Regions from separate parts of the Thalassotalea euphylliae genome, predicted to be linked through region 1. Evidence: predicted binding sites of a transcription regulator. Region 1 holds the regulator's gene; the other holds the start of a gene.
The links. The regulator sigma-54, encoded in region 1, starts transcription at its own class of promoters, with help from an activator protein. The targets are predictions, from matches to a motif close to GTTGGCACGNNNNTNGNNT.
Positions count from the first base shown of each region.

Region 2: DXX94_RS12820 (PEP-CTERM sorting domain-containing protein) is a predicted target of sigma-54. The motif match lies at 1,992-2,010, and genes of this name have one in related genera.

Region 1 is NZ_QUOT01000001.1:1,759,328-1,763,830, reverse strand. Features, by position in the region: gene kdsC (3-deoxy-manno-octulosonate-8-phosphatase KdsC) at 1-77, shown strand, start outside; gene lptC (LPS export ABC transporter periplasmic protein LptC) at 74-640, shown strand; gene lptA (lipopolysaccharide transport periplasmic protein LptA) at 606-1,115, shown strand; gene lptB (LPS export ABC transporter ATP-binding protein) at 1,119-1,853, shown strand; gene DXX94_RS07920 (RNA polymerase factor sigma-54) at 1,915-3,423, shown strand; gene hpf (ribosome hibernation promoting factor) at 3,451-3,738, shown strand; gene ptsN (PTS IIA-like nitrogen regulatory protein PtsN) at 3,742-4,194, shown strand; gene rapZ (RNase adapter RapZ) at 4,208-4,503, shown strand, end outside.
Region 2 is NZ_QUOT01000001.1:2,898,542-2,903,044, reverse strand. Features, by position in the region: gene DXX94_RS12825 (sugar phosphorylase) at 1-818, shown strand, start outside; gene DXX94_RS12820 (PEP-CTERM sorting domain-containing protein) at 992-1,780, opposite strand; gene argA (amino-acid N-acetyltransferase) at 2,136-3,512, opposite strand; gene argH (argininosuccinate lyase) at 3,555-4,503, opposite strand, start outside.

The DNA.
Region 1 (4,503 bases):
GCGCTGTGCGCGAACTTTGTGATCTTATTATGCATAGCCAAGACACATTGGTAGACGCTAAAGGCGCGAGTGTATGAATCGACTTTATGGCCTAGCGCTAATCGCTTTCTTGTTTAGCCTTATGGCCTATGGCGTTGTGCAATGGCGTCAAGCACAGCAGCAAGACGCTGACATTGTTGAAGCCGAGCTTGTCCCTGACTTTATTGCAGAAGCGCTTAATAGTGATATCTACAGCGAGAGCGGCCAATTATCGCACCATGTTATTGCCGAGCGCATGGAACACTATGCTGAGTTAGCATTTACTCACTTTGAACAGCCTAAATATACTGTGTATCCAAAAAATGATTCGGCACCATGGCAACTCGAAGCACTTGAAGGCACGCTTTATAACAATAATCGCGTGGTATTAAAAAACCGTGTGACATTAATGGCGACAGAGCCAGACAGTTTGATTAAGGAAATTCACTGTAAATACTTAGAACTGGATTTGAACACCAATATTATTAGCTCTGATCAAACCATATTGATTCAGGGAAAAGACTTTACTATGTATGGTTCTGGGCTGATTATAGACTTAAACACTAAACAAATGACATTGACCGAGCATGTACAAACTATTTATAAAAAAGCTGCTAGCTAGCCTAGCGCTCGCGAGTGTGATCAGCACTCCGGCACTTGCTGCAAAAATTGACCTTGAGCAAGAAATTCATATCTCGGCAGGGCGTCAAGCAGGTGACTTAAAGAACAAAATTGCCAGCTACTTAGATGATGTAGTGATTTCACAAGGTTCATTGAAAATTAAAGCTGACCTCGTGCAAGTTTTTAGTCAAAAAGATCAAGACGTACAAACCTATGTGGCTAAAGGGCAACCTGCAACATTTGAACAACTGCTTGAAGATGGCAGTAAGATTCGTTTGCAAGCCAACGAAATTAAATATGAGCCTTTAACTTTCACTATCACCATCTCGGGCAATGCATTGCTGACGCAAGCAGGTAGTGAGGTTAGTGGTGAAAAAATCGTGTACAACACGCTAACCGAGCAATTGGAAGCCGAAGGTGGCAGTAACCAGTCGGTAACCACTATTTTAAAACCTAAAGCAAAAAGTGATAAATAGCCGATGACACAAGAAGTAACACTTACCGCGTCTGGCTTAGCAAAAGCTTATAAAGGTCGACAGGTTGTTAAAAATGTCAGCTTGTCGGTCAGTACTGGACAAATTGTGGGTTTACTTGGCCCTAATGGTGCGGGTAAAACCACGTCGTTTTATATGATTGTTGGCTTAGTGCCGAACGATAGCGGTGAAATCACTTTAGGGGCAGATGATTTAACTTTGTTGCCTATGCATGAGCGCGCGCGTCGCGGTATTGGCTATTTGCCGCAAGAAGCGTCTATTTTTCGCAAACTGACGGTTTATCAAAACATCATGGCGATCTTGCAAACACGCAAAGACTTAACGGAAGTTGAGCGTGAAGAAAAACTTGAATTGCTTATTGAAGAATTCAATATCGGCCATATAAGAGATAATACGGGCATGAGTTTATCGGGTGGTGAACGTCGTCGTGTCGAGATCGCCAGAGCGCTAGCGGCCGACCCATTGTTTATTTTGCTAGATGAACCTTTTGCTGGTGTAGACCCAATTTCAGTTGGTGATATTAAAAAGATTATTTTGCATTTAAAGCAGCGTGGCATTGGCGTTTTGATCACTGACCACAATGTCCGCGAAACACTTGATGTGTGTGAGCATGCATATATCGTTAGTCACGGAGAATTAATCGCTGAAGGTGATTCAGAACAAATTTTGGCGAATCAGCAAGTAAGAGATGTATACCTAGGTGAGCAATTCACGCTATAGTTAAATCATTAGCGTTTTACTTGAATAAAAGAATACAACAAAAGGAAACCGTTAGACTTAAATGCGTCCATCATTGCAGTTAAAAATTGGTCAGCAACTTACGATGACGCCGCAACTTCAGCAGGCTATCAAGTTACTACAATTATCAACATTAGACCTTCAACAAGAGATTCAAGAAGCGCTGGAGAGCAATCCACTGCTTGAAGTGGATGAGTCGGCGAGTGCCTCATCGGAAAGTAATGACAGCGAGTCTATAGACGATGCTTATTCTGCTACGGCAACGACCGAGCAGGTGACAACAGATGGTTCTGAAGATGCTATGCCTACCGCTGATGAGGTCAGCACTACTGAGGCGATGGAAAAAAATGACATTCCAGAAGAGTTGAGTATTGATACCACTTGGGATGAGTCATTTAGTGCAGGTGTAAGTAGCTCAGGCATTGGCACTGCAGGCAGTGATGACTACGTTTATCAAGGTGAAACCACCGATTCTATTCAAGACCACTTGCACTGGCAAATGGAGCTAACACCCTTTAGTGAAACCGATGAAGCCATTGCTATGGCAATTATCGATGCCGTTGACGATGCTGGTTACCTAACCGTTTCTGCCGAAGATATTTTGGAAAGTCTAGGTCTTGAAGAAGTTGAACTTGATGAAGTTGAAGCGGTATTAAAGCGTATTAATATGTTCGATCCTATTGGGGTCGCAGCGCGCTCTATTCCTGAATGTTTATTGATTCAATTGAATCAGTTCGATAACGACACACCGTATTTAGCAGAAAGTAAGCTGATCATTAGCGAGCACATTGATTTATTGGGTAATCGTGACTATCGTCAAATAATGCGAAAAACCAAGCTCAAGGAAGACCAGCTGCGCGAGGCACTGCGCCTGATCCAGTCGTTAAACCCAAGACCTGGTGATGCGGTAGTGCAAGGTGATGATCAGTACGTTATCCCAGATGTTTCTGTGGAAAAGAAAAATGGTCGCTGGGTGGTTGAGCTTAATCCAAGTACAGCACCAAGATTATCAATTAACCAGCAATACGCAGCGATGACCAAAAGTATGAAGTCATCGGACGATAATCAGTTTATCCGTTCAAACCTGCAAGAAGCCAAATGGTTTATTAAAAGTTTAGAAAGCCGCAACGAAACGCTACTAAAAGTGTCAAACTGTATTGTTCAGCGTCAGCAAGGCTTTTTCGAATACGGGCCAGAAGCGATGCGCCCGATGGTGTTAAACGACATCGCAGAAGCGGTTGATATGCATGAGTCAACCATATCGCGTGTAACCACGCAAAAATTCATGCACACGCCTAGAGGTATTTTCGAATTAAAATACTTCTTTTCTAGTCATGTTAGTACGGAAAATGGAGGGGAATGTTCATCTACTGCTATCAGAGCATTAATTAAAAAGCTTGTCTCAGCAGAAACTCCATCGAAACCATTAAGTGATAGCAAAATGGCGGAACTATTAGCAGAGCAAGGGATTAATGTTGCGCGACGGACAATAGCTAAGTACCGAGAGTCCTTATCTATTCCACCGTCAAATCAAAGAAAAAGTCTACTTTAAGTATTCAAGCAATGAGGAATAAAGCTTATGCAAATTAATTTATCAGGCCACCACGTAGAAGTGACAGATTCATTACGCGATTTCGTTAACACTAAGTTTGCAAAGCTGGAGCGACATTTCGATCACATCAACAATGTATACGTCGTTCTTACCGTAGAAAAATTAAACCAAAAAGCCGAGGCGACAGTTCACCTCAACGGCACAGAGGTTCACGCCTCAGCACAAAATCAAGACATGTACGCATCAATTGACTCGCTCATTGATAAACTTGACCGCCAAATCCTTAAATACAAAGGAAAAATTACTCAGCATTAAACTATGAAGCTGCAAGATATACTAACCGAGGACTGCACATCCTGTGCAGTCCCACTGTCAAGCAAAAAGAAAATCCTCGAGCAAATTTGCAGTATTGCAACTAGTCACATCCCTGAACACTCAACATTTGAATTGCTGCAAAGTTTGCTGGCTCGTGAAAAAATGGGCAGCACAGGCATTGGCAATGGTATTGCAATACCACACGGTCGCCTTACTGGCACGAATCAAGTTGTGGCAGTACTGATGACCACTGAACAGCCAGTGGCGTTTGATGCGATTGATAACCGCGCTGTTGATATCTTCGTGGCGTTATTTGTGCCTGAAGACTGTTGTAAAGATCACTTATCCACGCTGCAAAGTATTGCTAAGCTGCTTAGCAACAAACAAATCAATAAAAAAATTCGTAAATGTACTAGTAATCATGAACTTTACGAGTTGATTAACCAAGCGGAATAACGGTAAGCACACTATGAAACTTATTATCGTCAGTGGTCGTTCAGGCTCTGGCAAATCTGTTGCGCTCAGAGTTCTGGAAGATTTAGGATATTACTGCGTTGATAATATTCCAGTTAACTTACTACCTGCGCTTACCCATACAGTAATCAACGAATACGAAAACGTTGGTGTATCGCTCGATGTTCGTAATTTGCCGGCTGAGCCCAAAGACGTTCATGAGATTCTAGATTATCTGCCTGCTGCCGTAGAGCTGACCATTCTGTACCTTGATGCTAACGACAACGACCTAATCCGTCGTTTTAGCGAAAC
Region 2 (4,503 bases), 1.1 Mb from region 1:
TGATTAATACCCTGATCACAGGCAACTGCTTGTACTTAAAGCGTTGGTTAATGAGTATGCCACCCGCGCAAGATGGCACTACTTACTTCAACTTTATCGCTTCACACGACGGCATCGGCTTAAGACCCGCGGAAGGCTTATTGAGCGATCAAGAAATATCATTGCTGATCAATACTATGAAGAACTTTGGTGGTGCCATTTCATGGCGCACCAGTGAATCGGGCGAACAGAAAGCCTATGAGATGAATATTTCTTTGTTTGACGCTCTGCAAGGCACAGTTAATGGCCCTGATAAGTGGGGCATGCAGCGCTTTATTTGTGCGCATATAATTATGCTTGGTTTAGAAGGTATTCCAGGTATTTATATTCACAGTTTACTTGGCACGCGCAACGATTATGAGAAACTAAAGAACACCCATCATAATCGCGCCATTAATCGCCACCGTTGGAATTATGAGGCGTTAGAACAACAACTCGCCGATGAAACAAATCCGCATGCCAATGTACTAAAACAAATGCTGACGCTAATTGATATTCGCACCGCACAAAAGGCGTTTCATCCTAATGCGACGCAGTTTACGCTGCATTTAGGGCTCAACTTATTTGGTTTTTGGCGTCAAAGCCAAGATCGTCGACAAAGCATCTTCTGCATAACCAATGTGACCGATCAGACACAAGAATTACCTATTTCAGAACTGAACTTGATTATTACTGAACATTGGGTGGACTTAATTTCAGGGCAAAATTTTGATGATCTCACTCAAGCGATAGAGTTAGCGCCTTATCAAACAGTATGGATAAGCAATCGCGGAGACTAGATAACCAGTATCTGTAGCCGTTTATATTGGTAGTTTTTGTGGTCATTAGCGACGCCAAATCTACCTGCTATTCCTTATCCAATATAATTGAATCACTAAGAATTTTGACATTAAAAAAGCCGAATAGATTGCTCTATTCGGCTTACATCAATTATAAAACTAGCATTAGAAAGTTATTTTTGAACGCTTCGTTTACGCATAATTCCTAATCCTATTAATGCACTCGCTAATAGACCTATCGGGGCAGGCTCAGGTACATCGACAGGTGCATTTCTAACGAGTAAGTTGGCAACAGCGAAATGTCTTTCACTAATTATACTTGTTGTTGCACTGCTTCTAAGACCAAATTCAGCGCCATCATTTTCAGCGATATAGCCAACACCAGCGTGGTTTAGCGGGTCAAAAATAGAGCTAAAAATATTGCCCGTTAGAATGTTTTGGCTGGCTGGAAGACCTACTGTGCTAGAGGGATCTTTGGCATCAGCATAGGCTCTGATCTGCCCTTGACACGTGCGAGCAGAATCATCACTACAGGCGTTCGTTGCACCATAGTTAAACCAGGCTATTTGTGCATCATTAAAGTTATTACTGAATATTGATTTAGTACCAAAATTTTCAGCAAACCAAGTGGCGCCATAGAAGTTGCTCACACTGTACCCATCGACTAATCCACCTGACAGTGAATTCAATAGAGTGTTGGTTTCTTGACGCGTTGCAAAACGCCAGTCATCAGCTTGCCAAATAGCACCGTTGTTATCAGTCCACGATTGGTTTTCAATATCCAAACGCGCAATACCAAAGGTGCTATCAAGTGATAACCACTCTAAGTCTTGTAGCTCAACTTGTTGAGCTTGACCAAAATCGTTTTTAAACTCATGTGTTCCAGAGATAAGTCCAGCATTTGCCGTTGTCACAATTGTAGAAAAAACAAGGGGAAGCGCTAACTTAGTAAATTTATTCATAAGGAAATCCTACCTTAACTGCTTATTAAATTTTCCATCGTTATAAGAAGCTCAATTAAGCGCAGAATCATGGGTACAGTAAATTTATGAGGGGCTGTCATAGACCACAACGCACAATACCACTATCTTTGTTCGCACTTAATGACACTTATCGCTGCTTTTAGTTAGCACTTTTAATTAGAATTGACGCTGAAAAGCAACATCGCTTGTATAGCAAATATAGTGCCTAAAAGGTATGCATTTAGAAATGAAAAAGGCTGCGCAAAGCAGCCCTATTAAATTGTCACCACGTTAAGTTTACTTACTTTACCGAAAGTCTCACTTGGGCAAAGTATAAACGCGCTAAGGGAACGTGTTACGCAATGCCTTTTACCAACACCTTAGACTTACGTTGGTAGTTGTACATCTGCTTTTTCTCTTCCGGTAATTCATCAATACTGGTTTCAATAAACCCCTGCTCTCTAAACCAATGACCACTTACAGTAGTAAGTACAAACAACTGCTCTAGTTTTTGACGCTTGGCAAAGGCCTCAACAGCAGCGATCAGTCGCTCGCCTCTATTACCTTTGCGGTAATCTGGGTGAATGACCACACAGGCTAATTCACCCGCTTTAGCTTCTGGGTAGGGATATAGCGCGGCACAGGCAATAATCACTTCTTCTTTTTTCAAGACGATAAAGCGATCAATTTCTGTTTCTAGTAGCTTGCGCGAGCGGCGTACGAGTACGCCCTCTTCTTCAAGTGGCTGAATTAGCTCTAAAATACCGCCAACATCATCAATTGAGGCGGTAGCAATATGCTCTTTATGATCTTTGGCAATCAAGGTGCCTGCGCCATCACGGGTAAACAGCTCTTGCAGCAGCGCAGTATCACTTTGATACGACACACAGTGACAACGTTCTACGCCGTTTTCACCACTTTGAATGATGGCACGTAGCAATAACTGGCGCACATGATCCACTTCTTGCTTACCATAAGCATCCAATAACTCTTTGACTTTACCGACACTACAACTACGAATCAGCGAACCATCAGTATCCAGTAAGCCATCATCTTCGGTAAAAGTAATCAGCTTATCCGCCCCTAATGAAATCGCCGTTTGTGTAGCAACATCTTCCAGCGCCAAGTTAAACACTTCACCTGTGGTGGAATAACCAACAGGTGAAAGCAAGACAATTGAGCCATAGTCTAATTGGCGATTAATGGCTTCGGTATCAATACGGCGCACAAGCCCCGTGTGCTGATAATCCACCCCCTCTTTGACACCAATCGGGCGAGCAATCACAAAGTTACCAGTACTAACGCGAATTTGCGCGCCATGCATTGGCGAGTTTGCTAATCCTGTGGTTAGTAGGGCTTCAATATGAACGCGCAGTGAACCTGTAGCATCTTTGACCGCCATCAGCGTTTTCGGGTCGGTAATACGTAGATGCCGTTCAAACTGCTGATCGACACCGAGTAAATCGGCACGCTCTGCGATTTGCGGGCGCGCACCGTGGACAATCACTAGCTTTACGCCAAGGCTTCGCAGTAAGGCAATATCATGAATAATATTGGCAAAGTTTGGGTGCAGCACCGCCTCACCACCAAACATTAACACCACAGTTTTACCGCGATGGGCGTTAATGTAGGGAGCAGCGTTTCTAAACCACTTTACGTAGTCTTGGTTTTTTTCGCTCTTTTCAGTATTAGCGTTCTGACTTAATTGCTGACGCGCGTGTGAAGCTGGCACTAAAGACTTTTCCTCTACAATTTAATCGATAACAAACGTGAGCTAGCTCGCTACGCGGCACACTTGATAAGCCATGGCAATCTCATCTTCTGGATGACGATTCGGGCTTAGCTCGCTATCTTCAATGATGTAGTCCGCCAGTGTCGACTTATCAATGGTGCTAAAACCTAACTTAGCGAAGTAATCAGGAATGTAAGTCAGCACAATAATGGTTTCGAGCTCCATCATATGGGCAAATTCCAGCAAGTATTGTGTCAATGCCTGCCCCTGCCCTTGACCATGCCAGCTATCATCAACCACGATACTGCGAATTTCAGCTAGCCCCGGCTCATAAATATACAGCGACGCACAGCCCACTACTTGCCCTTCCACTTCGGCGACAACAAAGTTTTGAATATCGTGAATAATATTTTCGCGAGTACGACTTAAGATCTCACCTTTATCTGCCCAGTAAGCAACTTGTTGATGAATCTTGTCAATATCTGACATCCGTGCGCGACGGACCGAGAAAGCTTCCGCTTTTTGCGCATTTAAGCGTTGTTGCACTTGTTTAAGTGCCAGCTTAGTTTGCTGTTTACCCGGCGCACCGACCACTTGCTCATTAAGAATATCGGTTTGTATTGTTTGGCCTTTTTGCATTTGAGCAATCGCCTTTTGTACTTGCGAGCGCGAGGTACCACCTAGTGCCTCACGTTTATCTAGGGTCGATTCAATTGATAAGTGTTGGTAGACATCTTGCTCAATTTTGTCGCTAAATGCTTGTAACTGGGTTAACGTCAGATCTTCCAGCGGTACACCTTTATCAATGGCTGCCAGTACCACTTCACCGACAATATGATGCGCTTCACGGAATGGAATATCTTTGCTAACAAGATAATCGGCAAGCTCAGTGGCATTAGCATAACCTTGCTGCGCAGCAGCTAGAGTTCTCGCGCTATTTACTTTCAGCCCTTCAACCACTAGCGTCGCCATTTCCATACATTCTTGCCAA